Regions from separate parts of the Lysinibacillus sp. NPDC056220 genome, predicted to be linked through region 3. Evidence: riboswitches for the same ligand, from Rfam matches in the RefSeq annotation. Region 3 holds a riboswitch; each other region holds the start of a gene.
The links. Region 3 has a riboswitch for cobalamin ahead of ACOZBY_RS20190 (FecCD family ABC transporter permease). Riboswitches for the same ligand answer to the same signal wherever they lie in the genome.
Positions count from the first base shown of each region.

Region 1: another riboswitch for cobalamin. It lies ahead of ACOZBY_RS11725 (hypothetical protein); the one in region 3 lies ahead of ACOZBY_RS20190 (FecCD family ABC transporter permease).
Region 2: another riboswitch for cobalamin. It lies ahead of nikA (nickel ABC transporter substrate-binding protein); the one in region 3 lies ahead of ACOZBY_RS20190 (FecCD family ABC transporter permease).
Region 4: another riboswitch for cobalamin. It lies ahead of mmgD (citrate synthase); the one in region 3 lies ahead of ACOZBY_RS20190 (FecCD family ABC transporter permease).

Region 1 is NZ_JBMOXD010000003.1:337,018-345,171, forward strand. It holds gene ACOZBY_RS11720 (GTP-binding protein) at 1-540, shown strand, start outside; gene ACOZBY_RS11725 (hypothetical protein) at 649-1,407, opposite strand; cobalamin riboswitch at 1,640-1,823, opposite strand; gene ACOZBY_RS11730 (hypothetical protein) at 2,536-2,769, opposite strand; gene ACOZBY_RS11735 (DUF4190 domain-containing protein) at 3,002-3,265, opposite strand; gene ACOZBY_RS11740 (PH domain-containing protein) at 3,586-3,966, opposite strand; gene ACOZBY_RS11745 (hypothetical protein) at 4,068-4,214, shown strand; gene ACOZBY_RS11750 (hypothetical protein) at 4,242-4,460, shown strand; gene ACOZBY_RS11755 (ABC transporter ATP-binding protein) at 4,503-5,228, opposite strand; gene ACOZBY_RS11760 (ATP-binding cassette domain-containing protein) at 5,242-5,988, opposite strand; gene ACOZBY_RS11765 (ABC transporter permease) at 5,981-6,790, opposite strand; gene ACOZBY_RS11770 (ABC transporter permease) at 6,787-7,755, opposite strand; gene ACOZBY_RS11775 (ABC transporter substrate-binding protein) at 7,745-8,154, opposite strand, start outside.
Region 2 is NZ_JBMOXD010000003.1:82,090-88,056, forward strand. It holds gene metE (5-methyltetrahydropteroyltriglutamate--homocysteine S-methyltransferase) at 199-2,496, shown strand; cobalamin riboswitch at 2,617-2,809, shown strand; gene nikA (nickel ABC transporter substrate-binding protein) at 2,954-4,573, shown strand; gene nikB (nickel ABC transporter permease) at 4,645-5,598, shown strand; gene ACOZBY_RS10505 (ABC transporter permease subunit) at 5,600-5,967, shown strand, end outside.
Region 3 is NZ_JBMOXD010000010.1:57,291-65,444, reverse strand. It holds gene ACOZBY_RS20205 (DMT family transporter) at 11-364, shown strand; gene ACOZBY_RS20200 (DMT family transporter) at 364-678, shown strand; gene ACOZBY_RS20195 (ABC transporter ATP-binding protein) at 768-1,559, opposite strand; gene ACOZBY_RS20190 (FecCD family ABC transporter permease) at 1,565-2,611, opposite strand; cobalamin riboswitch at 2,807-2,996, opposite strand; gene ACOZBY_RS20185 (biotin transporter BioY) at 3,151-3,747, shown strand; gene ACOZBY_RS20180 (YdhK family protein) at 3,864-4,448, shown strand; gene ACOZBY_RS20175 (response regulator transcription factor) at 4,505-5,191, opposite strand; gene ACOZBY_RS20170 (ATP-binding protein) at 5,163-6,563, opposite strand; gene ACOZBY_RS20165 (NADPH-dependent FMN reductase) at 6,693-7,235, opposite strand; gene ACOZBY_RS20160 (nitroreductase family protein) at 7,300-7,917, opposite strand; gene ACOZBY_RS20155 (ring-cleaving dioxygenase) at 7,986-8,154, opposite strand, start outside.
Region 4 is NZ_JBMOXD010000003.1:90,133-98,286, forward strand. It holds gene ACOZBY_RS10520 (NUDIX hydrolase) at 13-498, opposite strand; cobalamin riboswitch at 730-924, shown strand; gene mmgD (citrate synthase) at 1,114-2,235, shown strand; gene ACOZBY_RS10530 (bifunctional 2-methylcitrate dehydratase/aconitate hydratase) at 2,334-3,767, shown strand; gene prpB (methylisocitrate lyase) at 3,810-4,724, shown strand; gene ACOZBY_RS10540 (acyl-CoA dehydrogenase family protein) at 4,734-6,428, shown strand; gene ACOZBY_RS10545 (enoyl-CoA hydratase-related protein) at 6,439-7,224, shown strand; gene ACOZBY_RS10550 (enoyl-CoA hydratase/isomerase family protein) at 7,239-8,154, shown strand, end outside.

The sequences.
Region 1 (8,154 bases), on a different contig from region 3:
CGTGATCATCACGGCTTACTCACAGGCTACGCCGTCACAGATATTCATTTTACGCTATTAACGGGGCGTGGTCACAATGAGCATACCTCTGGTGGTGATTTCCGAGAAGCTACTTTCCGAGCACTACGTCAAGGACTAGAACAAGCACAGAACATCCTGCTTGAGCCATATTATCGCTTTAAAATGAAAGCTTCCAATGATTTTATTGGCCGTATGATGACTGACATTCAACAGGCTGCCGGCACATTCGACGACCCAGACCTCACCGAAACTGACGTTGTTTTGACAGGACGTGCACCTGTAGCAACCTTTATGAGCTATAGCACAATCTTTGCTGCCTATACCAATGGGAAAGGCTCACTTACCCTCCAATTTGATGGCTATGATGTGTGTCATAATGCAGAAGAAGTAATAGGCCAGATAGGCTATGATAAAAATGCGGACCCTGAATACAGTTCTTCCAGCATTTTTTGCGCTAAAGGCAAAGGCTATACTGTCCCTTGGCAAGAGGCTCAAGCAGCCATGCACTGTCAGGGATAAGTCAAGTAAAGTATTTGCAAGGACGGTGTGTTAGGCTAATAGCCTCAGATGAAGCATGATACGCTGGCATAAATAAAACAAGCCCTCCGCTTCATGGAGGGCTTGTTTTCATATCGCACCGACAGCTTTCTTTGAGGGCTTATGGACCTGATAAGCAGGTTCAACCACCACATAGCCCTGCGTATTAGTGAAGTCGATTAAAACTTTACCAGGCTGACTTTTTAATATTTGTAGTTGATCAATTAATGTTAACAATAGCTCATGGCCGTTCCCTCGTGGATGCCAATTTAAGTGATCACCATTTAACTCCTGAACCGCATCCAGAAATTGTTTATATTCCTGCTGCGCGAATGCGATTAGTTGATCCTGATGAGAAATTTCCATTAAATCATTTATATAAGTTTCATAAAAACGTATAACAATGGAGCATAGTAAATCATTGACACGTGCAGCGCTTAACACGGGATTGGGCTCTTGTGAAAGGCGATCAAGGTTAGGCTTTGCTCGTGTTGAATCAATGCGTGTAATTAAGTGATACGGCTCCCCGTTCACCTCATATATAATAGGGTTCGTCGGCATATACATCATAAAGCTATTCGTCTTCGTTTTCAGTTGATCCGTTAACGTTGCCAGAGCAAAAAGATGGCCTTCTACCTCACCATTTCTTATCCAAATAATGTCTTTATTATATAAAATTCGCTCAAAAAAGCGGTTGTTGCGAATCAGCTTCGTTGCTAATAATTGATCAATCAGTGATTCAACCACCATTCTTGTTTTCGCTTTTTTAGCAATTTCTGTCCTTGGCTGCTTACAAATGGTCATATCTACAAAAGGCGTTTCCTGTGTTATCGTTTCATGAATATTCATCCTATGTGCATCCCCTTTGCGTACATATTTTCAAAACAAAAAGGACTTCCTTCTATGTTTGAGGAAATCCTTCGCTTTAATGTGATTCATCACACAATGCCAAACAAACCCTAAGTAAATGTGAAGGAGTTCGAAAATGAACCCTTTCATGAACTTTGGGCGTTTGACGTACTGTGACGAACAGAGCATTCTGTTTTGTCAACATGCCACCTCCTATTCCTCGTAGGTTTATGGTGTGTACTCATAACAGGCAGGTATCCTGACTCATGGTCATCGCCACTTTTCCCCTTCCCATCATTTGACAGTGGTTGCTGAAAAGTCGCTCACATTTACAGTTGCGGGACAGTGTCGGATTCACACCGACTTCCCTTTTAAGCAAATTGCACGCAATTTACACCTATTACTACACGCTATTCAATTGTCATAGGAATCGGGTGTACTCCACATTCCTATTAGATTACTAAAATCAATTGTAAAGTAGTGGATTTCTAAAGTCAAATATCACAATATTTTCCAAACCATTTCTTCACTTAATCTTACAAACTCTGAAATTCTGACAACATGTCTTCCTATTTACTTTGATGGTATGATACTTCCTCAGCTTCATGCGGGTCATCTCTTTCGAAATCCCCTCGGATTTTCTACGCAGCATAATACTTAATAGCTTCAATTTCTTTACCGCTATACGTTCTGGTCTTTTCCAACGAATCAGCAAAATGGTCGTCTTTTTCACATATTAAATCAGCGAAACTAGTTAATGTTTTGTCCTAATACGTCCTTTACCGAATATCTTCTTTTTAACATCCGTATCACCTTCATCTATTATTCGACGTATATACTCGCATGAGAATAAATTTTAGCGAATGATTAACGGCTTTTAAAAAAGGATTTACGACACTTTTAATTTAGGTTATTAGTTATGTAATATTTGATAAAATGAGTTACGAGGGCAGGGGATTCCTGCGCTCATTTTTTTAACGCAAAACCGCGAGTTAAATCGGGATAAGACACTTGCATCATTTTGAAATACTAACATAAACAACCTATAAACGCACCTCAGACAAACCTATACGCACAACTACGCGATTCAACGATTCTCGCTACATCTGACAGCGTTGAGTGATGTAACTAAAGAGTAATAACTTCACCAGAGTATTGTCTTAATTGTTCAATGGCTACGGTTACGGCTACTTCCTCAGTCTCAATCAAACTCAATCCTTTTTTAATAGGACTCCAAAATTCATATCCGCAGTCTTCTTGCCACATATATACGTCTGTTGTAAAAAGACCATCTCTCCGTTTTATAATTTGAACTTTATATTGATGACTTGGAGACATTATTTCCTTTAGCATCTGTTCCATCGTTTCACCATCTTTACAAATAGTAATGTGTATAACTATTATTCTTCAAAAAGAAAAAAGCTTTGAGCAAAATCTTAAAAACAGGGGGCTTGGGAAGGTCATGCATTTTCAACACAAAAAAAGAGGTTTATGGTGTGTATTCGTAACAGGCTGGTATCCTGACTCATGGCCATTTCCACTTTTCCTCTTCCCGTCCAACTTAAAACGGTATTTTCTAAGGTCAAATACTAAGCTAAGCACCAGTAATTGAATAAAAAAGGATAATAGACAATACTGCAAAGGTTTGAATGATAATCCCGATCACGCTACAAATTAAACCAGAAATTGCCAAACCTCTGCCATTTTCATTGCTTTTAGCAATTTCCTTTGTTGACATTCTTGATAAAACTACTCCGAAAATCCCAAGAACTAATCCAATAAATGGTACGATGATAGAAAGAATACCAAGCGTTAATGAAATGATAGATTTATTATTCATTTCAATTTTTTCAACCATTTCCATTACCCCCCAACAATCTAATGTTACGAATAACACTTCTTCAAAAAACAGTTCCATCCATTGAATTCTATCAATATTATTGAAATATATCTATTATTTTACAATATAAAAGGTTATGCGTAAGGGAGAACCAGTCAGCATTTCTTTGCTAATTTCTAAGCTCTGTGCGCTTGCTCCCTAATTGGAACGGGGCGACAGCATACACCCCTCACATAGTAATTTCCCCATCCCTATTCCCCCTTTCTAAGCACAGCCAAAAAAGCCTCGCATCTATGCGGGCTTTGTATGTGATTCGTGATTGTGGCTTTATTTCATTATTACGAGACTAAAACATACTGCGCTAAAACACTTTGCACTTTATAAATATTGGTCGCCTTATTGAAGCTTTTTTGGATAGGTAGCGAACTGCCTGATACCCATATTTTTAGCTCTGCGTCTAAATCAAATGTACCAGCCGTTTCTACTGAAAAATGAATAATATTTTTATAGGGGATCGAATGGTATTCCGTTTTCTTACCAGTAACTCCTTGCTTATCAATGAGGATTAATCGTTTATTCGTAAAAATAAATATGTCTCTAATAATTTTATAGGCATTTTTGATGGTTTCGTTTGGAATTAATAAATCTTTGACCTCCTCCTGTAATTTTTCAAAATTCACCTCGCTTGCATTGCCGATTAATCCATCAAATAAGCCCATTCTTTATCCCCTTTCAGCTTTTGTTTGTTTAATATATTATGAAGAGAACCGGGCTACGACTCCAAGTTTTGGTATTATTTTTTCTGTAAGGAGGGGGTTCATTGCGAGCATTTCTATTTATTATCATGTCCCTCCTAGCTACAGTTGTTTTAGGCTGTACGGATAAAGAGCTAGCAGTGGGCAAATTGGCGAAGGTCAGCATTTCTAACGGCGAAGGATTTGACACTGTGAATACTGATTTTATCTAAGAATATGAGGATGAAGAGTCTCTTGAAATGTTCCATGAAGTCATTACTACTGCTGTGAGAAATAAGGAAATTGTTAATATGGCTACCCCTCCATATGATGTACAAGTAGTGGATATATATGGCTTCCATCTATGGGTAGGGGAAATGGGTCAAAAGGGAACGTTGATGAACGTGAAGGATACCCATACGATTTATAGCATCTCTGAAGATTTGATTGCCCCACTTAGATCATTGCTGCAAGAATAAAAAACACTTTCCATTCAAATAAGGAAAGTGTTTTTGGATTAATCATACTACGGCTTGAAACAGCATTTGCGCATATCGGTCTGTAAAAGCAAAGCCACCTTCGCCTTTATGGCTCTCATCGACAATTTTACCCGACTTCATGACATAAATACGATCACACAAATAAGAAACCGCCTTTAAGTCGTGCGATATAAATAAAATGGCCATGTTTTTTTCTTTTTTTAAAGTTATTAATAAATCTATCATTTCTCGTTGAATCAAGCGATCTAAACTCGAAACAATTTCATCACAAACTAATAGTTGGGGTTCGACTAAAATCGACCTTAGTAAATTAACCCGTTGTCGCTCCCCTCCACTTAGCTCAGATGGCAGGGCTTCTAATATATCGGTTGGGAGCATCACTTTTTCTAGCATTATCTGTAGTTCGCGATCAGTCAAAGACTTATGTGCTGCCATTAGAGGCTCACGTAACAATTCCTTGACGGTCCATACTGGATTTAAGGCAGCCGTAGCATTTTGAAAAATGATTTGGCAGTTCTCATAAAAATGCGAGCGATTTTGCTTCGTCATCAATTGATTTTCAAAAAACACCGCCCCTTTTTCAGGCTTTTCTAGCTGCATTATCACTTTGGCTAAAGTACTTTTCCCACTGCCGCTTTCTCCTACGAGTCCTACGATTTCACCTTTTCCCACGGTTAGGTTTATATTCTGTAATACTTGCTGTCCTGCTCGATAGCTTTTACTAACATGATTTACATGGAGCAACAATATCAACCGCCTCCTAAAAATGATGAGCGACAAGCCGCTTCGTAAATGGATGCTTGGGCTCCTTAAAAATTTCAGACATTCTCCCACTTTCTACTATTTCGCCATTTTTCATCACCAGAATAGAATCAGCCATCTTAGCAACTCCTAAATCATGCGTAATCAATAGTATCGTCGTCCCTAAGCGGGCATGGAGATTTTTTAGCAATTTGATAAATTCTTGTTGATGGAGCATATCTAGAGCAGAGGTTGGTTCATCCGCCATCAAAACGTCTGGTTCATGATAGAAGGCGCAGGCAAGCATGCAGCGTTGTAGCATGCCACCTGAAAGCTCAAATGGATAGCGATTTAACACATCCTTAGGTAGGTTTAACTCCTTTAAAACGGCTGTGATTTTATCTAAAAATTCCTCTTCCTTTTGCCCTAGCCTCGAAGCGGTCAACCTATAGAGTTGATGCTTTATTTTTTGGGTGGGTGAAAAACTATTCATTGCATCCTGAAAAATGGTAAAAAAGTGCTTTTTGCGTAGCTTCACACGCTCCGGTTCTGACATTGTCATGACATTTCTTTCATTAAATACAACGGAACCCTCCATAGTTGCTCGTGCTGGTAGCATCCCAAGCAGAGCTGAAAGGGTCGTACTTTTGCCGCTGCCACTCTCGCCAATGATAGCGGTAATTTGACCTTTAGGTACAGTAAAAGTCAAGCCTTGAATAAGGGATTTGCCGTCTAATTGAACAGCCAAATTGTCAACTTTAAACATGCGTTCGGTTCCCTCCTTGTTTGAAAGTACCTCCAATAACTTGCACACATAAAATCGTTATAAAGATTAACAGTCCAGGGAAAAGACCCATCCACCAAGCCCCCACAAGTAAATCATTTTGCGCTGTGTACAGCATTGTTCCCCATGATGGAGTAGCTGGTGGGACACCAATTCCTAAAAAGCTTAAGGAAACTTCGGTAAAAATAGCCCCAGCAAAATTAAAAATGGTTACCACAAATATCGCAGGCATACAATTACGTAATAAATGGCCAAAGAGAATTTTCCACAACGGCGTGCGGAACATTTTCGCCATCTGCACAAACTCTTGCTCCTTTAATCGGATAAACTCTGAGCGGACGATACGAGCTGTCACAAACCATCCCGTGATACCCATCACCATCGCCATATGCCACATACTGCCCTGCATCATTGCCTGTAGAGCTAGCACGATGACCAATGAAGGAATTGTTAAAAAGGCTTCGAGAATACGCATCATTACTGCATCAATGGCACCACCAAAATAACCACTTATGCCCCCATATATGATACCAATTATGCTAGATAGGACGACCGATACAATGGCAATAAATAGCGTCACCTTCCCCCCCACCAATAAGCGAGAAAGAACATCTCTACCCAACTGGTCAGTCCCTAATAAATGTGTGGCATTAGGTGCTTGATAAATTTGATTCATATCCATTACATTAGGCTCAAAAGGAGCTAATAATGAAGAAAAAATAGTCGTTGTAAAAATAAGAGCTAGAAGCACAAGCCAAAAAATCGGATATCGCTGTTTTCTCATACAAAGCCCCCTCTTCTTAATCGAGGGTTCAAACCAATCATCAGTATGTCAATGACGAATAAACAGATGACCACGACCACGCCTATGATTAAAATAGCCCCCATCAAAACGGGGAAATCTTTGAGCATGACGGATTTTACCAAAAGCTGTCCTAAGCCTGACCAACCAAATAATGTTTCGACCACAATGGAGCCTCCGAAAAATGATGGGATGGTCACCCCAACATAATTGATATAAGGAATGACAGCATTTCGTAAAATCATCCTTCGAATTTCACGTTCTGGTACTCCATTCGCGCGTGCTACTTGAACATAGTAGCTATGATTCTCTACTTTCACACTATCCTGCAAAAAACGGGCAAAGATGCCCACATGCGACATCACGAGGACTATAAGCGGGAGTGCCATATGATATAAACGATCCATGAACCCTCCGTTGCCCCGCACATCATTCATTCCTGAAGATGGAAACCACCCTAATGTTATGGAAAAGACCATGATGAATACTATGCCTAGCCAAAATGGTGGTATGGCTGAGCTTGCAATACTAAAGATGGAAAGTCCGCGGTCGAGTAATGAGCCCTCCCTCATGCCAGCCTGTAAGCCTAGCCAAATAGAGGCAATCGTTACTAGAAATAACGTCAGAACAACGAGCTGTAGTGTGTTGGGTAACCGCTCAAGTAAAATCGTCAAAACAGGTCTTCCTTCTTTAGCTGAATATCCCAAATTACCTTGTAGTGCTTCACCTAACCACCGTCCATACTGTAAGAGAACAGGTTGATCGAGTCCAAAGGCTTGTTCAATACGTTCCTTCTCTGCGGTCGATAATGTTTGGGCATTGCCTCCATAATAAGCTGCTGCGGGATTACCAGGAGCGGCATGCATCATGAAAAAAGAGAGGAAGCTCACGATAATGAGGACAATTGTCCCCATTATCATTCGCTTCCCAAGCCATTTAGCGATCATTCCATTTCCACTCCTCAACATTCCATAAGAAGCCTGCCCCATGGTGACCTAAAATTCGCTCTTTAACACCATTAATTTGTTTATCGATACCATATACAGCATCTACATAAGCAAAGTAGGCAAAAGGTGGGTCTTGAGCTAGCTCCTCCTGCAATGCCATATAGACCTTCTTACGTTGCTCAGGATCGACTGTAGTACGGCCTTCCTCTAGCAATGCATCTACTTTTGCATTGGCATAGCTGCCGTAATTATAGCCAGCACTTGTGAGACTGGATTCTCCAGAATGGAATAGGCTGTAGGTATGATGGTCCGCATCATAGGGACTTCCCCATCCAACCATAAAGGCTTCTGTTTCTTCAATAACAATATTGCTCCAATCTAGCGCGGCCACTTTCACAT
Region 2 (5,967 bases), on a different contig from region 3:
TCTTTTTTTTTCGTATTGTTTTTGTATTAATAATTTTACTATGCAGCCATTTTCCAAAAAGGAGAATGGCTTTTTATCATGCTAATATTGCAAAGTGAATCCCACTGGTTTTCATATAGGGCAACGAAACTAGCATGTGGATAACCAAATTTGTAGAGCAAGCTAGAAGTAATTTTTTTGATGAAAGGGAGATGAAAGATGACTTATACTAGTACACTCATTGGCTACCCATATATCGGAGATGATCGCGAATGGAAGAAGGCATTAGAAGCATTTTGGCGTCAAGAACTAACGGAAGAGGATTTTCAGGCTACACTAAAAAGTATTCGTTTATCAAGAATTGAAAAGCAGCTACAACTCGGCATAGATGTGGTGACAGTAGGAGATTTCACATTGTACGATAGAATGTTGGATACTGCCTTAATGTTCGGCTTAGTACCGAAGCGCTTTAACTGGCAAGGTGGAAGGGTAGATTTACATACCTACTACAGTGTAGCGAGAGGAAATCATTCAGCAGTAGCTAGTGAAATGACCAAATGGTTTAATACCAACTATCACTACATTGTTCCTGAGTATGAAGGACAACCGTTGCAGCTAACAGAAAATAAGGTATTAGCCGACTTTTTAGAGGCAAAGGAAGCGTTCGGTATTATGGCGAAGCCGACACTTATTGGCCCCTATACATTTTATAAGCTCACTAAGGGCTACAATAAATTAACGCAGGTCGAATACTTATTAGCTTTAATACCTCTCTATGCTCAGATTATTCAAGAATTAGTAGATGCAGGTGCCGAATGGATTCAAATAGAGGAGCCATCTTTAGTGACGACACTTGACTCAGCAGAACTGAAGCTAGTTCAAGAAATCTATGCTCAATTGATGATGACAGTTCCAGCAGCAAAACTAATGCTACAAACATACTTTGAAGCATTATGCTCCTATGAAACATTAATTACACTGCCTGTACAAGGATTTGGCTTAGATTTTGTACATGGCTATAAAGGGAATATGGAGTCACTTCGACAATATGGTTTCCCTCCAGATAAAGTTTTAGCCATTGGGGTGGTCAATGGTCGTGATATATGGCGTTCAAACCTAGCGGAAGCGAATGCCATGATTCAAGCAATTGAAAAACTAAGTGATGCTAAGGAATTGTGGATTCAACCTTCAAGTAACCTGCAACATGTACCAATATCTACTTCATTTGAAAAGAAGTTGGACCCTGTTCTCAAACAAGCACTGGCGTTTGCCGATGAAAAAATCGAAGAGATTACTGAGCTAACTAAATATAGAAAGGGTCAAAACGGAACTCGACGTCATAATTTCTCAGAAAGTATGAAAGCCATTGAAGCACTAAAAAATCATCCGATTCGTCAAAATAAGATGATCCAGCAAGCCGTTCAATCCGTCTCCACAAAGGATTTTGAGCGACATAGTGATTTTAGTCAACGTCAAAAATTACAGCAGCAGGCGTTAGCCTTACCACTATTCCCTACAACAACAATCGGTAGCTTTCCTCAATCTGATGAGGTGAAGAGAAATCGGAATGCTTGGCGAAAGAAACAAATATCGAATACAGACTATGAAGCATTTATTGAACTGGAAACAAAGCGCTGGATTCACTTGCAGGAGGATATGGATATAGATGTACTGGTTCATGGAGAATTTGAACGGACAGACATGGTCGAGTATTTCGGTGAAAAACTGACGGGCTTTGCCTTTACTGAAAAAGCATGGGTGGTTTCGTATGGTTCTCGCTGTGTGAAGCCTCCGATTATTTATGGAGATGTTGAATGGACTTCATCCATTACCGTGAAAGAGTCAGCGTATGCCCAAAGCTTAACGAAGCGCTTTGTCAAAGGGATGCTGACAGGGCCAGTGACCATTTTAAATTGGTCCTTTGTACGTGATGATATTTCTCGGAAAGATGTGGCCTATCAAATTGCTTTAGCACTTTGTAAGGAAGTGAAAGCACTAGAAACGGCAGGTATCTCCATTATTCAAGTGGATGAACCAGCACTAAGAGAAGGGCTACCTCTTCGTAAAGAAAATTGGGGGGCTTACCTAGACTGGGCAATCAATGCCTTCAAACTTGCTACCTCGAGTGTAAAAGATACAACACAAATTCATACACATATGTGTTACTGCGAATTTAACGATTTCATAGAACCCATTAGTGCGCTAGATGCTGATGTGATTTCTATTGAAACATCACGAAGCCATGGAGAGCTTATTTCTTCACTTCAAGTGCATCCTTATACAAAAGGGATTGGATTAGGTGTATACGATATTCATAGTCCACGTGTGCCGAGTGAGGGAGAAATGTTAGCCATCATGAGAGATAGTTTACAAGTTTTAGACAAACATCAATTTTGGATTAATCCGGACTGTGGCTTAAAAACAAGGAAAGAGCCAGAAACAATAGCGGCTTTAGCTAATATGGTGGCTGCTACCAAACTATTGCGTCAGGAGGTGAAGGAATCTATATCGAGATAACGAGAGATAAAAGGAGTTAAGCAAAGATCAGGTTATCTGCCTGGTCTTTTTGTATCTGTTTATTATATTCAGAAAATAAAATTGACGTGAACATTTGAGCATGTTATGTTTATTACTAATTTCAAATATTGCATTACAAGTTTGAATGAAATTATTTTTCGTTCGATTAAAAGGAAAATGGGTGTAAATCCCATGCTGTCCCGCAGCTGTAAATGAGGAGTTTTGTTTCGATGACCACTGAGTTTTTTCTTGGGAAGGTGAAGCAAAATGATGATTCATAAGCCAGAATGCCTGCTTGTAAGAAGATTCATTGATGATCTACGAAAGATAGGGAGATGGATGGTAGCTTACGTATTGTAGGTTTATCTGTCCTTATTCTTGTAGAATAAGGTTTTTTTATGCCTTCTTTCTATTCAATTTGTAGATATGAACAGGGAATAGAGATAGGAGATAAAAAATGAGATGGACGAAGTATTTACTGCCTTACATGCTTGTTTTGACCTTCAGTTTTCTTGCAGGTTGTACAAGCACGGAAAAAGACAAAGGAAACTCAGCATCAACTGAACAGACAGATGAAAAAATGATTACGATTGGTTGGCCATTAGATGTAGGCCCATTAAACCCCCATACATATTTACCAAATCAGATGACTGCTCAAGCAATGGTTTATGAATCTTTAGTGGCGTATAACGATGATGGGACAATTACGCCAAAGCTAGCAGAAAGCTGGGTCATCTCAGAGGATAAAACTGCTTATACGTTCCATTTACGCAAGGATGTTAACTATTCGGATGGGACTGCCTTTAATGCTGATAATGTGATTCGCAATTTTGATGCGGTATTAGCGAATCGTGACATGCATTCTTGGATGGGCATGGTCAACCATATAAAAGAGGTCGTCAAAGTAGATGAATCAACAATACGTTTGCAATTAGACGAACCGTATTACCCTGTGTTAAACGAATTAGCCTTTGTCAGACCATTCCGTTTTTTAGGGGATAATGGCTTCCCAGACGGCGATAAGACAAATGATTCCATTCAATCAGCTATTGGCACAGGGCCATGGGTTTTAACCGACTATAAAAAAGATGAATATGCTTTATTTAGCCGTAATGAACATTATTGGGGAGAAAAGCCTCTCGTAGATAAAATAAAGGTTAAAATCATCCCAAATTCGGAATCCATTTCGTTAGCCTTTGAAAATGAAGAATTAGATGTCATTTATGGGCGAGGGGTTATTAGCTTAGATAACTATACGTATTTAAGAGATAGTGGCAAATATAAAACAGCTACATCTGAGCCACTGTCTACAAAAGCATTACTGTTCAATACACAGTCTGGACCGTTAGCTGAGCTAAAGGTTCGACAAGCAATGCAATATGCTATCAATAAGGAACAAATGGTAGAAAGCATTACACATGGTACAGAAAAAGTGGCTAACACGCTATTTTGGGAAGCAATTCCATATGCCAATATTGATTTAGCCCCCATTATATATAATCCTGAAAAAGCACAGAAATTGCTAGATGAAGCGGGATGGACGCTACAGAAGGGTGAAAAAATTCGTTCAAAAAATGGTCAACCCCTTACATTAGATTTAATCTATATTGCTACTGATGCCATTCAAAAACCTATGGCAGAGTTAATGCAGGGCGAGCTAGCGAAAATAGGCGTACAGTTAAATATTGAAGGCGCCGATGTGATGGTCGGTCTGCAAAAATTAATGGATGATCAGGTTGATATTAACTTCTGGCGAACTAATGGACCGCCGACTGATCCACATAGCTTTGCAAATGAATCAGCTACACCAAATGCTAGTGGTGTTTATGAAGCAAAATTAGGCTTACCAAATACTCAAGAAATCGATACTAACATACATCAATTATTAGTCGGGACCGATGAAGAAGAACGCGTGCAGCTATACACGGATATTTTAACAATGTTCCACAAACAAGCATTGTTCTATCCAATATCGTATGAAACGAATCAAGTTATTTATCAACCATATATGAAGGATTTTGCACCACGTGCTTCTGAGTATGACATTCCATATGCACAAATGGATAAAGAAAACTAAGTATGAAAGAGAGAGTGTGTCGAACCAGGACAACTCTCTTTTTATCATCGGATGAAATAGGAAGTGACGACATGTACGAATCGACTTGGATGTTTTGTGTAAAAAGAATTCTCACACTTCCATTTGTATTAGTAGGCGTATCTATTCTGACCTTTGTGTTTATTCGTTTCGTACCAGTAGAACCAGCAGAGGTCATTCTTCGACTTGCAAGAATAGCCCCAACACCAGAGGCTATACAAGCTTTACGAGAAGAATTAGGGACAGATAAGCCTTTTATCATGCAATATCTGCTATGGGTAAAAGGCGTTTTACAGCTAGACTTTGGGACATCTTTTGTTAGTAAATTACCCGTTGGTGATGAGCTATTTGCTAAGCTACCCGCTACCATCGAATTAGCTTTAGTAGCATTTATCCTTATTTTAACCTTTAGTATTCCATTAGGGGTTGTGAGCGCATTATATAAGCATTCCTTTATCGATAAAATCATTCGATTATTTACAGTCCTAAGTGTTTCCATTCCAACATTTTGGTTAGGGTTTATCCTACTTTATCTATTCAGTTTAAAACTTGGGATTTTTCCGACGAATGGAAAAGGTTCAGGAGCACATTTAGTTTTACCAGCTTTCACATTAGCTTTACCTACAATCGGATTGTTCTCACAGTTTATCCGCTCTGCCATCATTGAAGAATACGAGCAGCCCTATGTAAAATATGCACAGCTTAGAGGCTTAAAAAAATCGGTCATTCTCATCCGACACGTGGGGAGGAATGCTGCCATACCGATATCAACTTTGTTAGGGATGACACTCGGAAATTTGCTAGGTGGGGCTGTCATTGTAGAGCAAGTATTTAGTTGGCCTGGACTCGGTAGATATTTAATAGAATCCATAACGAATCGTGATTACCCCGTTGTACAATGCTATGTGTTGGTGATCGCTGTCATCTATGTGCTCGCCAATCTAGGCACAGATGTATTGCATCGTTTATTGGATCCTCATCTGATGATGAAGAATAGGAGAGAGTAAAGTGAACTTAGAACGTATACATATGAGAAGATTTATGAGTCTCACTATACTAATCATCATTGGTTTACTAGGACTGTTTGCCCCAATCATGATGCCTCATGACCCTTTAGCAGTCGATATTTCTAAGAAATTTTTAGCACCTTCATGGGACTATCCATTAGGAACAGACCAATTAGGAAGATGTGTCTTCTCACGATTGCTTTTAGGGATTCGGTATTCTTTAGGTGCGGCGCTCGTCATACAAATAGTTGCTATTGTAGTAGCGATCCTGTTGGGCGCATGGGTCTCTTTAAAAAGAGGTATAATAGATGCGCTATTTATTCGGATATGCGATATTTTATTAGCTTTTCCAACACTTGTACTAGCATT
Region 3 (8,154 bases):
GAATTTATTTATGCAAAAAGAATGGATGTATGTAGGACTAACAAGTTTATTTGAATTGTTCTGGATATTCGGTTTTAATGTAGCAAATTCATGGTGGCATTGGATCATTATTGTATCTATTATCGCTATTGATTTTCACTTCTTATCAAAGGCTTGTGAAAAACTTCCTACTGGTACTGTCTATGCAATTTTCGCTGGAGCAGGTGCAATCGGAACGACCTTAATGGATATTTTTATTTTCAATGGTGACTTTAATGCGATTAAGGGGATATTTATGGTTATTTTAGTGTTGGGCGTTATTGGCCTAAAATTGGCGGATAATCCATCGAAAGATCCTAGTACGACAAAAGGAGTGGATGCATAATGGGCTGGGTATTCGTTATATTAGCAGCAGTGGCGGAAATAGTCGGTGTCATTGGTTTACGCTTTTATAGTCAACATAAAACCGTCCGAAATTTATTATTATACATCGGAGGCTTTGGTTTATCTTTTGCACTTTTATATGCTTCCTTCAATTATTTACAATTAAGTATCGCCTATGTTGTTTGGGTTGGTATTGGAACTGTAGGTGCCGTGCTTGTCAATATTATGTTCTTTGGGGAATCTAAAAACCTTGCACGAATCATCAGTATCGTTGCAATTATCATTGGAGTTGCAGGTTTAAAAGCAGTATCTTGATATTTGATTACAAAGGGCGCCCTCTTAATGAAGTGGCGCCCTTTTTATTTAGATGATGTTAAATGATTGAGGCAAGACAATTGTGATTACTAAATAGGGTTGGTCCTTCTTGCAAATTGTTCAGGGACATATGTAAGATACGGTTTACCCGTCAGTGTATGTGTTTGAATATCTGCAAATACTCCAAATACTTCTTGCAGTAATGATGGTGTAAGCACTTCTTCTGGTGTACCATGACAAACAATGCGTCCACGCTGTAAAACATAAATTTGATCACAGTACATTGCGGCGATATTCAAGTCATGCAAAGCGGCTACTACTGTTAGATGTAAGGTTTGAATTAAGTCCATCAACTGAAGTTGATGTTGAATATCTAAATGATTTGTTGGTTCATCTAATATAAGTACGTGTGCTTGCTGAGCAAGTGCTCTTGCCACCATGACACGCTTCTTTTCCCCACCGGAAAGTGAGCTAAAGCTTCGTTTCGCGAGATGCAATATACCCGTTTGCTTGAGAGCATTTTTAACAATTTGAAAATCCTGTTCCTGATCAAGCTCTAAAAGCTTTTTATGTGGAGTCCTTCCCATACTGACTAAATCGTCAACAGTAAAGTCAAATAATACAGGTGTTTCTTGACTCACAACGGCTAAATTTTTAGCAATGGCTTTACTAGATTGCTTTAAAATATCTTGTTCATTTAACAAGACTGTCCCACTTTCCGGCTTTAGGAGACGATACATATTTTTAAGCAAGGTCGACTTCCCACTACCATTAGGGCCGATTAACCCGACAAATTGCTTTTTCTTTATTTTTACACTTACCTCGTGAAGTATTTGCTGATCGTAAATGGAGAATGATACTTGTTTTGCTTCTAATGTCATGGAACTTAATCTCCTTCACCGAAAGAATAATTGTTACGACGGAGCAACCAAATGAAAAATGGTCCCCCACAGAAAGCTGTAATAATACCGATTGGCATCTCCTGTGGGGCAATTATAATGCGAGCTAAAGCATCTGCCCAGACTAAGAATATCCCTCCTAATAAAGCACTGACCGGTATTACATATTTATAGTTAGAACCGACAATTAACCGTACTATATGCGGAATAATTAATCCCACAAATCCGATAGAACCACTGACTGCTACAAGTACCCCCGTTAAAAGAGAGACAAGTAATATGAGCTGTATGCGAAATTGTTGAAGATTGACTCCTAATGTTACAGCAGCCTCTTCCCCAAGTAATAGCAAATTTAAATTTCGATAAAATAGCCATAAAAGGGCAAACACTATGAAAAAGATGGAAGCTGGAATAATAATATTACTCCATTTAGCTCCAGCTAAGCTTCCTAACATCCAAAACATAACGGCCTTTAATGCACCCTCTTGCTTTGACATCATTAATATAAAATTAGAAATGGCTGTTAATATAAAGGAAACTGCCATTCCTGCCAATAGCAAGCGAAAAATCGAGACCCTGCCACCTACGCGCGATAAGAAAAACACTAACCCAATCGCAAGCAAAGACCCTATAAAAGCTGATACAGAAAGTGCGTAAATACCTAAAAATGAAAAAGCACCTAAAATAATTACTGAAGTTGCTCCAACTGCTGCTCCTGAAGAAATTCCTAATATGTACGGGTCTGCAATGGAATTTCTTACAAGTGCCTGAATTGCTGCCCCTGCAATGGCTAAACCCGCTCCAACAATAGCCGCAAGGATGACACGGGGTACTCTTATTTGCCATATAATAATTTCCTGTGAGCGACTCCAATCCTGCTCTATTGTGTGTTGTATAAAGGGTAATTTTGAAAGAATTACTTTCCATACATATAATGGCGTCACAGAAACAGATCCTACCATCACAGCAAATGTCATGGATACGATTAATACTAAAAGAAGCACTAAAGAAAATAACATAAATTTTTTATTCATTCATTAAACTCCTACTAAGATGATGAATGAAGCAATTAAATATACTTTCGCATGATTTTGGCCAGATCCTCTTACTTCAGTTAGCACTCAATAAAAAAAGGGCATTTCATGCAAAATATGCACAAAAATACCCTCGAATAAACAAAGTCAGAAAATCCAGCTATTGTCCGTAATTGCTTGCATCCTCGTGGGCATTACAGGTATTACTTATTGGCAGGTCTCCTGGCTTCGATTCATCATCCTATAATTAGCCTTCCCATTTTAATAGTGGCAAATAAACATGATAGGACTCCTCGTTACAGTTGCGGGACAGCATCGGACTTCCACCGATTTCCCTTTTAAGCGACATTGTTTCAAATGTCACACCAATAGTATGTGAAGTTATAAAATTATGACGATTCTATCATACATTTTTATAGATACTTAGTCTACAAGGAATTTCCAGCATACTTGAGTTAACAATGAACAAAAATTAAGTTGACACAAAAAACTTAGTTTTTTACACTATCGGTAAGTACTCTGAAATAAGAGGTGAAATCATGACAACAGCAACAAATCAAAGTCATCAAAAATTAAGAACTGTAGATATGGCATATATTGGATTATTTTCTACCCTTATGATGATCGGCGCCAATATAACTTCCTTTGTACCCTTTATGACAGTGGGAGGAGTACCGATTACTCTCCAAACCCTTTTTGCCATTTTAGCAGGACTTATTTTGGGTAGTAGAAAGGGAGCGCTTGCCTGCACAGTTTATATGTGCATTGGATTAGCAGGAGCCCCTGTCTTTGCTCGCTTTGGTGGAGGCTTTAGTCAACTATTAAGCCCCACATTTGGATTCATTATTACCTTTATTTTAGCAGCGTATATGGCTGGATTAATGGTAGAACGAAGTGGTACGAGAAAAAGCTATATTCTAGCGGCATTTTTGGCAACTGCTCTCAATTATTTAATAGGTACCAACTGGCTGTTTATTGCATACAAACTATGGGCCAGTGCGCCAGAGGGTTTTTCCTATAGATTAGCTTGGCTCTGGATGATCCCCCCACTTCCAAAAGATATTATTTTAGCTATTTTCGCTGGTTTTTTAGCGTACCGACTGCAAAAAACATTGAAAATCTTACCCATTCAATAACGCTTACACCCACTTCTTAAGTTAATGGACTAAAGAAGTTTTTTGTAATCGTTAATGTTCATCCTTTCTGCATATTTGTTTGTTACAGTAAGGGCAAATAGAAAGGAGAATCTCATATGACATTCAAACGAAGGTGGTCAGGTGGACTATTATTAGCAGTTGTTTTACTAACTTTATCAGCTTGTTCTGAAGATAAAACGGAGCCTTCATCAACTTCAAATAATACTCCAGAGTCGGAGCAACAAACAGAAATGGATCACTCCACGATGAACCATTCTAGCTCAGCAGAAGTACCAGCTACATTAAAAAAGGCTGAAGATCCAACATTTCCGGTAGGAAGTACCGCTTTGATTAAAGATGGGCATATGGAAGGGATGAAAGGTGCTGAAGCGACAATTGTTGGTGCCTATAAAACTACAGCCTATATTATTTCTTATAATCCAACATCTGGTGGCGAACGTGTAGAGAATCATAAATGGATTATCCATGAGGAATTAATTGATGTAGGAGAAGCGCCTCTATCCTCTGACACAGAGGTAAAAACGACTGCTACTCATATGGCAGGAATGAAAAACGCGACTGTCCGAATTGAAGAAGCTGTACCAACCACTGTTTATATGGTTGATTATATTTCTACGACGAATGGTGAAACAGTGAAAAATCATAAATGGGTAACAGAAGATGAGTTAACAGCGCAATAATCCGAACAACCTCTCCCAATAGATTTGGCAGAGGTTGTTTTCTAGTTTTTATGTTCTCAAGGCTTTCGATCCGCAAACTTATGCCATTTATAGCCGATTCCCCAAACAGTTTGCAAATAATCATCAGCAGGAAAACCGCTTTTTCTTAATTTTTCACGTAAATTTCGGACATGGGAATCGATAGTGCGATCCTCAATGGATACATGATATCCCCAAACTGTATTAATAAGATGTTCCCTTGAAAATACTTTATTTTGATAATCTAGAAATAAGGACATCATGGAAAATTCTTTTGGTGTTAATGGGATGGCTTCTTGTTGAAAATATAATTCAAAGGATTCTTTATCTAAGCGTAACCCCTCAAAGACAACGACTTTGTTTTCTACTTTGGTTCTCCTTAATACAGCATGTATACGTGCTAATAGCTCTTCCTCATCGAAAGGTTTTAATATATAATCATCTGCCCCAATGTTTAATCCTTTTACAATATCCGAGTGCTCTCCTTTTGCCGTAAGCATGATGATAGGTACATGCCAAAACTTCCTGATTTCTTGGCACACTTGAAATCCATCCATCTCTGGCATCATAATATCCAAAAGAACTAAATCAACATGCTCTTCCTCTAGATATATGAGCGCATCATGAATGGACGACATGGCTCTACAATGAAACACGGGCTCTAAATAAAGAGTCAATAAATCTAACATTCTTGGTTCATCGTCTATGCATAAAATGGTTTTCATCCGCTCCTACTCCTTTAAACGATAATTCAAAAACAGTCCCTTTATTTAGTTCACTTTTAACCGTCACTTCTCCCCCATGGGCCTGTACGAGTTCCTTAACAATTGCAAGACCTAATCCAGAGCCACCTAAAGCACGACTTCTAGATTTTTCTACACGGTAAAAGCGCTCAAAAATAAACGGTAAATCTTTGTTGGGAATCCCTCTTCCTGTATCACGAATAATAATCGTTAAAACACCATTGACCTTCTTAACATTTACCGTGGTAGTATCTCCCTGTCCGCAATAGGTCAATGCGTTATTTAATAGATTGATTATTATTTGCTCTAATCTTGCCTCATCTGCCCATAACGTTAAGCCGTTTTCACAGCATACCTCAAAGTGGATATCTTTTTCTTGAAAAGCAGGGCTTAATTTCCCCTTAATGCCAGTAAAAAAAGCCTGTAAATCTAGATTTTGTTTTTCAATTATAAAGGAGTTTTCATCCATTTTAGCTAGATCAAATAAATCCTTTATTAAACGAGAAAGTCTATTTGTCTCTTCCCGTATAATGGCTAAATATTTTTGTCGATCCTGCGCTGATAAATCACGTTTATAAAGAATATCGGTATAGCCTTTAATAAAGGTTATCGGTGTACGAAGCTCATGGGCAATACTAGATAAAAACTCTTCGCGTTCCTGCCTTAAATGATTTAACTCATTGGATAGTAGCTGAATGGCATTCGATAAATCTCCAAGTTCATCTTTGCCATTTGTAGAAAGAGCGACAGTAAAATCCCCTTTACTCATTTTCAAAGTGGCCTCTTTCATCTGAATTAATGGTTCCGCAAGTTTTCTAGATAACACAATGATGACAGCAATGGTTACTAAACCAGAGACGATGCCCACAATAAGAAAATGTTTATTTAAACGTTTCATTAAAGCATGGATTGAGTCTGTATTTTGAAACATAAAGACATAGCCAATCGTTGTCTGCTCACTTTTCATTGGACTAATAGTAGCAATAGCTTTTACCTCTCGCCAGTTATCTTGTAGAATCTTTCCCTCGTATGGAATAGTCTCATCTATTTTCTTTATCAGCTCTTTGATTTCAGGATGTAGTTGCGAGGAGGCTAAAATGATCCCCTCAGCATCTGTCACCACTACATCTGTAGATTCTTCCGATTCCATCAGGACGACATGTGCTAATGTTTCGTTATTAAAGTTCTGTTCTAATATTGTGCGATGTGAGTTTCCTCTCGCTTGCAAACTTGCTAATTCTTCTTCGACTCTAGAATTAGTCAATGAGGCGTGTAAAAAAAACATCATAAATGTTTCAATACAAAATAATGTAATGAAAAAGATGATGCCTAGCTTTAGTGATAATTTTCTCATCTGTAACCACCATTTTAGAGTTTCTTACTAGTATATCGGCAAAATATGAAGATTTCATGCAGAAAAAAACTCGATCCAAACAGAAAAAGACCCATAAGTATACTATAAACTTATGGGTTAGGTTTTAAATTAAATGTATTTTTTTGACCAGTTTAAGAAATTATCGATGACTACATCTAAGAATTTCACTGTACCCTCATCCGTCAAATTACCTTCTTCATCAAATTTAGTATGCACAGCACCGATATAAACATCATTACCACTTAGTAATGGTGAATTAATACCAGGTGAGAATAATATATCACGCAGATGTAATTGTGCTTTAACAGTACCTAAATTCCCCATAGATGCACCCATTATAATAGATGGCTTGCCAATCATTACTTTATCTACACGAGATAACCAGTCAATTGCATTAACCATCACACCTGGAACAGTTCCATTATATTCTGGTGTTATCCATAACACTGCATCTGCAGCCTTTACTTTCGCTTTAAAATCAAGTACTGCTTGTGGTGCTTCATTTTCGATATCTTGGTTGTACATCGGTAAATCCTTCAGACTTAACACTTCTAGATCCAATTTCTCGGCATAACGTTTTTCAATAAATTGAGCTAATTGCATATTATAAGATTCTTTACGGATACTCCCTACGATGGCTACTACTTTCACGATGTTTCCTCCTAAATGTATATTATTCATAGTATTTATATAACTTTTGTAATTTTATACCACTTTAATAATAAGTGGCAAATTCTTCGACTGGCTTACGATAACCGCGTAAACGACGACTGCTTTCTTTTTCTTTCCCAATAGTAATCATGAGAGCTATTTCTTGCTCTTCGGGCACATTGAAAAGCTCACGCATTTTTTGATTATCGAAGCCTATCATAGGACAAGTGTCCCATCCGCGATTTTTCGCTGCTAGCATAAATAACATTGCTGACAAAGATGCATTTCGAATCGCTTCTTCTTTCATAAATGCATCGCCGCGATCTTCATAAAAGTGAGTATTCTCAGCAACTATTTCTTCTAACTCATATGTTGTGATAATCCCTAAGTCCACCATACCCTGACTTAGTTCAGCCGTGTTTTTATAAGCTTTTTTATCACCTAATACAAGAATGACCCCAGAAGCTGAATGTACTTTATATTGACCATATGCAGCTTCTCTTACTTTTTCCTTCATAGTCTCATCTAACACAACGATGTAATTGGCATGCTGTAAGTTAAAAGCTGACGGAGCAAGTTTAACATCCTCTAAAATTGGACGTATATCTTCCTCAGTCATTTTTACGTCCTTTAAAAAATTGTTCGCCGATCGACGCTTATCAATTAATTTGGAAAATTCCATTCATTAAACCCCCAATCCAATATGTAACCATTCAGTAGTGAAAAAATTCTCTACTGAATAAAATAATATTACTCATATTCTTTATCGAACGTAATGGAACTTCTTACAGTATCTATAGGGCGAACAAGGCCTTCAATTTGGGTACGTTTTGGTTCTAGGAATGGTGGTAATGAAAGTTTTTCTCCTAAAGTTTCGTACGGCTCATCCCCCATAAATCCTGGGCCATCTGTTGCTAAC
Region 4 (8,154 bases), on a different contig from region 3:
ATTCTTACATTGTTATTTGGAAAGCTTCGTAAAGGAGCTTTCGAACCCCCATATTTTGCCCTCTAGGTTGTTTAAGAGAGCGACCGTCCTCTGTTCCATATTACTCGGAAGTTCTTCCTTACTGAAATAAGTGAGGCTTAAGCTCTCACCATCCTTCATTTCCAATACACCCCTTACATGTTTAGCTCTATAAAGGTGAATGACTGTATAGATTTCATCGCCATTCGGATAACAGTAGTAATAATCAGGTCCTGAAAAAACACCGATAAACTCAAACTCTTTAGCCACGAGACCAGTTTCCTCATAAAGTTCACGAGCAGCAACCTGCTCTAATGTTTCGTTTATTTCCATTGAACCGCCAGGTAATCCCCAATCCAACGTATCTGAACGATGTTGAAAGAGTATTTTCTTATCATCATTAACAACAAGAACTGTCGAACCAACGCTTATAATTGGTCTATTACCGATAAGCTTTCTTAATTCAGTTATATAGCCCATCCCGTCACTCCTCGTTTCATCGTAATGCAAAACAAATCGCTTTTTTAAAGCAGACTTCATAAATATAGCTCCATTGGGATTGATTAACAATCTTTTTTTGAGCGAAATAATGCTTAAATATGCAGAATAGTTCGTCAAAAATGAAAAATAGCTTTTTATAATCAGTCTTTTCTGAATTTTACCTATATTGATTGTTTGGAAACCTCTATGTTAAGGTGAAAAGACAAATTGAATATGCTAAATTTTGGTGGTTCAAATGGGTTTGATTCCATTTGATTAAAAGGGAAGTTGGTGTGAGTCCAACACTGTCCCGCAACTGTATGTAGGAGTTCCATAACGAGACCACTGTTTTGTTCTTCAAAACGGGAAGGTGTTATAGGAATGTTGATGATAAGTCAGGAGACCTGCCACTAAATAAGCATCAATTGACCTACGAGGATAGGGAGGTGTTAGCTACTGTATGATGATTGTGAATGGATGTAAGTTCACTGTTTTTTGTTCTGTCATACTTTTGTAGATTAACAACTTCTAAAGGATAGAAGTTGTTTTTTTGTTGTTCTTTCGAGTTTGAATGGTAACGCTTACAAGAATGATTAAACAAAGGGGTTGTAATCTATGGAGTTAACGTATTCACCAGGTCTTGATGGAGTTATTGCTGCGGAAACAAAACTGTCTTTCTTAGACGTAGTAGGCAGTCAAATTGTTATAGGTGGCTATGATTTGATTGAACTATCTCAGCGATACGCCTATTTAGATATTGTCCATTTATTATTGCACGGAAACCTACCAACTACTGAGCAACAAGCTGACGTACAGGATAAATTGAAAGAAAACTATCACGTTCCACAAGAGCTTGTTCAAATTTTCAACTTATTACCAAATGGGACACATGCGATGGACGGCCTTCGAACTGGAATTTCAGCGTTAGCAGGGTATGATCAGCACATCCATGATCGTTCGACTGTAATGAATGTAACACGAGCATATCGACTTTTAGGTGGAATGCCCAACATCGTTGCGAATAGCTACCGTGTATTAAATGGTCAAGATGTTGTAGAACCGGATAGTCAGCTTTCTTATAGTGCTAATTTTTATTACATGATTACTGGAAGAAAACCAACACCATTAGAAGAGGGAATTTTTGACCAATCACTTGTTTTATATAGTGAACATGAAATGCCGAATTCGACCTTTGCTGCTCGTGTTATTGCCTCCACACAATCCGATCTGTATGGTGCTCTAACTGGTGCTGTCGCATCATTGAAAGGAAATTTGCATGGTGGGGCGAACGAGGCAGTCATGTATATGCTGCTTGAAGCTAAGACTGTGGAGGGCTTTGAAGCGATGCTGAAAAACAAGCTCAAAAATAAAGATAAAATAATGGGCTTTGGCCATCGTGTCTATATGAAAAAAATGGACCCAAGAGCGCAGATCATGAAAGAAGCTTTGTATAAATTATGCTTGGAGCAAGGGGATGACTGCTTATATCACATGTGCGAAGCCGGTGAAAAAGTGATGGTGGAGGAAAAAGGCTTGTATCCAAATTTAGATTATTATGCTGCGCCCGTGTACTACATGCTGGGCTTACCAATTGAATTATATACGCCTATTTTCTTTGGCTCTCGAACGATCGGTTTATGTGCACATGTGATCGAACAACATGACAATAATCGATTATTTAGACCTCGTGTTCATTATATAGGCGAGCGTCATAACCTTGAAGAATTGTCGGTATAATCAAGTTTTAACAACTCGCCATAGAGCTGATGGACATTCTGACCAATGCCCATCAGCATACTAGTATATCAAATGCATACCTTGAAAGGAAGTTATAGATGATTAAAACGAATGAAAAAACGATGACAGACCAGCTTCTTATTGATATTGCGGATTACGTATTAAACACAAAGATTACGAGCGAAGAAGCTTACGAAACGGCTCGATATGTTTTATTGGATACGTTAGGTTGTGGCATTTTAGCTTTACAATATCCTGAATGTACAAAACTTCTAGGTCCTGTAGTACCAGGTACAGTCGTTCCAAATGGTACTCGTATTCCAGGAACATCCTATGTCCTTGATCCAGTTAAAGGTGCCTTTAATATCGGTTGTATGATCCGTTGGTTGGATTATAACGATACATGGTTGGCGGCAGAATGGGGGCATCCTTCTGATAATCTTGGTGGTATTTTAGCTGTAGCTGATTATTTGAGTCGTGTACGTGTTGCAGAAGGGCAAGAGCCTCTCCAAATGAAAGATGTTTTAGAAATGATGATTCAAGCCCATGAAATACAAGGAATACTTGCACTCGAAAATAGCTTAAATCGTGTTGGCTTAGATCACGTTTTATTTGTCAAAATAGCGACAACAGCTGTTGTTACAAAGGCTTTAGGGGGCACTCATCAAGAGATTGTCAATGCTTTATCAAATGCTTGGATTGATAATTCAAGTTTAAGAACCTATCGACATGCTCCTAATACGGGATCAAGAAAATCATGGGCTGCTGGCGATGCTACAAGCAGGGCCGTACAACTAGCAATGATGGCTGTGAAAGGGGAAATGGGCTATGCAACTGCATTATCTGCACCAGGCTGGGGATTCCAAGATGTGCTCTTTCATAAGCAAGAATTAAAGCTTGCGAGACCACTTGCATCTTATGTTATGGAAAATGTCCTCTTTAAAGTTTCATATCCTGCAGAGTTTCATGCTCAAACGGCTGCAGAATGTGCCGTTCATTTGCATGCTGAAGTAAAAAATCGCCTAGCTGATATTGACCGCATAGAAATTACAACACATGAATCAGCCATGCGAATTATCGATAAAGAAGGGCCTCTTCACAATCCTGCAGATCGAGATCACTGCCTTCAATATATTACAGCGATTGGTCTTATTTATGGTGACATTACCGCAAATCACTATGAAGATGAGGTGGCGGCAGATCCACGAATCGATGACTTGCGTAATAAAATGGTTGTTGTGGAAAAAGGCCAATATACAATCGACTATTTAGACCCTGATAAACGATCCATTGCGAACGCTGTTCAAGTTTATTACAAAGATGGTACATCAACTGAGCTAATTGAGTGTGAATATCCTTTAGGACATCGTTTCCGCCGTGAGGAAGCATTCCCTCAGATTATTGATAAATTCCAGCAAAACCTTCGTACGCATTATGCTCAAAAACAACTCAATAAAATAAACGATGTTTGTGTAAATAAAGAGCTGCTTGAACAAATTGCTGTTCATGAATTTGTTAATCTATTTATTTAATTTAGATGGATTCCGAACGCAATAAAGAGGAGGTATTTAAAAATGACATGGATTGTCCAAGAAGCAAAGACACAAAAACAATTAGCTGAACAATTTAAAGCTCATATCGCTCGTTCAGCTATTTTGCAAATACCAGGGGTACATGATGCAATGGCTGGTTTGATGGCTAAAAAAGTTGGCTTTGAGGCATTATATCTTTCTGGTGCCGCTTATACAGCGAGTAGAGGTTTACCAGACTTAGGGATGATTTATTCAAATGAGATAGCCCAGCGTGCTAGTGATATTATTCGGGCTACAAATTTACCGATGCTAGTGGACATTGATACGGGCTTTGGTGGCGTATTAAATGTTGCCCGTACTGCTCGTGAAATGCTAGAGGCAGGGGTTGCTGCCGTACAGCTAGAGGACCAAAATCTTCCTAAAAAGTGTGGACATTTAAATGGCAAAACTCTTGTTCCAAAGGAGGAAATGATTCAAAAAATAAAAATGATTAAACAAATAGCCCCTACATTAATGATTGTTGCTCGCACGGATGCAAGGTCTGTTGAAGGCTTAGAGCAGGCTATACTAAGAGCCAAAGCATATGTTACTGCTGGTGCAGATGTTATTTTTCCAGAGGCATTACAAACTGAAAAAGAGTTTAAACAATTTGCCAATGAGTTAGATGCCCCCTTATTAGCCAATATGACTGAATTCGGTCAAACTCCTTATTATACCGCTAAGGAATTTGAAAAAATGGGTTACTCGATGGTCATTTATCCCGTTACATCTATGAGAGTTGCAGCAAAAGCATACGAGCGCGTATTTGAATTAATAAAAAATACTGGAACACAACAAGAAGCAATTGAGGATATGCAAACAAGAAGCGAATTGTATGAAACGATTTCCTATTATAAATTCGAGGATTTAGATAGTGAATTAGCAAAAACCATCTTACCGAAGGAGGAAATAAAGTAGGAGAGGTAAATGGCTTTTCTCCACTTTCTTTCAAGGAGGGCTTATATGGATCGACTAAAAAACAACATGACGATCTTTACACCTGAGGATTTCCACGATGAAGAAGAGCTCATTGCAAAAACTGCTGAGCTCTTCATTAAACAGGATGTCTCACCGAATATCTCATCCATTGAACAGCAACAATATGAGATCACCCGACAATTGTTCCAAAAAGCAGGTGATCTTGGATTACTGGCCATTGAAATACCCGAAGCTTATGGAGGACTTGAGCTCAATAAAAAAATTTCTGGTCTGGTAGCAGAAAAAATGGGTTTTGGGGGTTCTTTTAGTGTCTCCTACAATATTCATGCAGGGGTGGGCACATTACCCTATATCTATTTTGGAAATGAGGAGCAAAAGCTGAAATACTTACCAAAGTTGGCTTCTGGAGAATGGATTGGAGCTTACGCCCTTACAGAGTCCGAAGCGGGTTCTGATGCACTGCGCCCCAAAACGAATGCTAGATTAACAGAAGACGGGAAAGCATGGCTAGTAAATGGAGAAAAGCAATGGATTACCAATGCTCAGCTAGCAGACGTCTTCGTTGTATTTGCCCAGACGAATAGGGGGATGACTGCGTTGATTGTCGAACGTTCCATTAAAGGAGTATCCGTGGGTCAGGAAGAAGAGAAGATGGGCATTAAAGGCTCTTCAACGGCCACGCTCATTTTAGAAGATGTTATTGTGCCAATCAATTGTGTTCTTGGAGAGGTTGGCAAAGGACATATAGTCGCTATGAACATTTTGAATATGGCACGTCTAAAGCTTGCCTTTTCTAATATAGGAACGGCCAAACAAGCATTTCAAATAGCCGTGAATTATGGGAAGGGACGGAAACAATTTGAACGACCTATCGTTGACTTTACATTGATACAGGAAAAGCTTGCTGACATGGCCGTTCTGATTTATGGAGCAGAAAGCGGTGCATACCGAACGGCTGGGAAAGTTGATGAGGCTATTGCATCAGCAAGCAATGAAACGATAGTTCAGAAAATATCTGAATTTGCTCTGGAATGCGCACTTCATAAAGTACATTGTTCCGAAGCACTTGGAAGAATAGCTGATGAAGCTGTTCAAATACATGGTGGATATGGCTATATGCAAGATTATGAAGTGGAACGTTTGTATCGAGACGCAAGAATTAACCGTATTTTCGAGGGTACAAATGAAATCAATCGCCTCACAATGGCTAAAATGCTGTGGAAAAAATATGTACAAACAACTGCAATAGAGGGTGATTTTATTCACGCTCAACCATTAGAAAAAAATCACCATTACATCCTTCTCTCCAAGCATTTAATGCAACTAGCTATTCATGTCATTGCAAATGCACAAATTCAACTCGAACAGGAGCAAGAATTTATGCGTTTGTTGGCGGATATGGCCATGGAAACGTATGTCATGGAATCAGCCTGGCTCAGGTCGAAAAAAACTGCACATGTCCAAACAAAACAATTAATGACTGACATATTATGCCAGGAGGGTTACCGCAAAATAGAAGAAAGTGCGATTACTATCATTACGGCCGCTGAAAGCAATGAACAAAAACGAGTAAGCTTGCTAAATAACATTCGACAATTAAATATTCCGCTACAGCAAAATCTCTTTATGAAAAAACGGGCACTTGCGAGAACATTCATTGACAACCCAAAAATGATTAGTTAGGAGGAGCAGCATGATCGATACATTTGTCAACGTTAGTAAAGAGGATTCTATTTCAATTATTCATTTAAATCATCCACCTGCAAACACTTTGTCATCAGCCACTATTGAAAACCTACGTCTCATTTTCCAAGAGCTAGCAGAGGATGAAGACACAAGTGCCATTATTATTACAGGCACTGGCCGATTTTTTGTCGCTGGGGCTGATATAAAGGAGTTTGTTTCAGCCTTTGGCCAACAGGAAAAAGCATTGCAAATGGCTCAAGCAGGGCAAGCGCTATGCGATGAAGTAGAAGCCATGAAAAAACCAGTTATTGCTGCCATTAATGGACCGGCTCTTGGAGGAGGGCTTGAACTAGCGTTAGGATGTCATTTCCGAATTGCTTCGAATCAAGCCATTCTCGGCTTACCAGAATTAAAGCTTGGGCTACTCCCAACATTCGGGGGGACTCAACGACTTAGCAGAATGACGAATCAAGCAACAGCGCTCCAATTAATTTTAACAAGTAAACAACTGAGTGCAGACGAGGCATTACAGCTAGGTATTATTCAACTCGTAACAGAACCTGAGGAACTTTTGACGACGGCTAAAGCTGTTGCACAGTCCTTTGTTGCGGGTAAAAGTATGACATGTGTCTCTCGTACAATTGAATGTGTGATTCAAAGCACGAAGGATAACCTACAAAAAGGACTTGAACTTGAACGAACACGTTTTGCTGAGTTATTTTTAACAAATGATGCCAAAGAAGGTGTACAGGCATTTATTGAAAAAAGACAGCCACACTTTAAACACTGTTAAAGGAGGGGGCCAACATGGCAAACGAAGTTTTATTTTCGGTGGAAGATGGAGGAGCAGCCTTCATTACGTTGAATCGTCCTAAAGCTTTAAATTCTCTTTCCACTAACATGCTTAACCTCATTAGAGAAAAATTAAAAGAATGGGAAGCGAATGATCAAATCTGTCTTATTGTACTACAAGGGGCAGGGGAGAAGGGGTTTTGCGCTGGAGGTGACATTAAAACACTTTATCAAGCACAATCCAGTCAAGAAGCATTTAAAGTAGCTGAAAACTTTTTTGAAGTAGAGTATGAAGTGGATTTGGAAATCTATCATTATTCTAAACCAATTATTGCTTGCCTTGATGGCATAGTCATGGGTGGTGGAGTCGGATTAACCTATGGAGCAAGCCACCGAATCGTTACAGAGCGTACAAAATGGGCGATGCCGGAAATGGATATTGGCTTTTTTCCAGACGTTGGCGCGGGCTATTTCTTAAACAAAGCGCCAGGATTTATTGGTTACTATGTGGCATTAACTGCGTCCATTATTAAAGCAGCAGATGTCCTTTTTGCGAACGGAGCAGATCATTATATGACGAGCGATAAGCTATTTGATTTCCTTCAAAGCGTTATACAGACAGATTGGCATTCTAACAATATAAACGCAACCTTACACCAACTAATTAAGAAATATTCTAGTAATCCATCCACGAACAGTGAACTTGAGAAGCTTCAAACAGTAATAAACCATCATTTTTCAAGAAATACAGTCGAGGAAATCATACAATCCTTAAACCATGACCCAAGCGAATTTGCCCGTGACACGAAGAACTTGCTGTTGTCGAAATCACCTTCCTCTTTAAAAATTACGTTACAGCAGCTTATTGACGCTCGTGAAAAAACAGTAGAGGAATGTTTGAATACAGATTTCATGTTGGCAAGAAACTTTT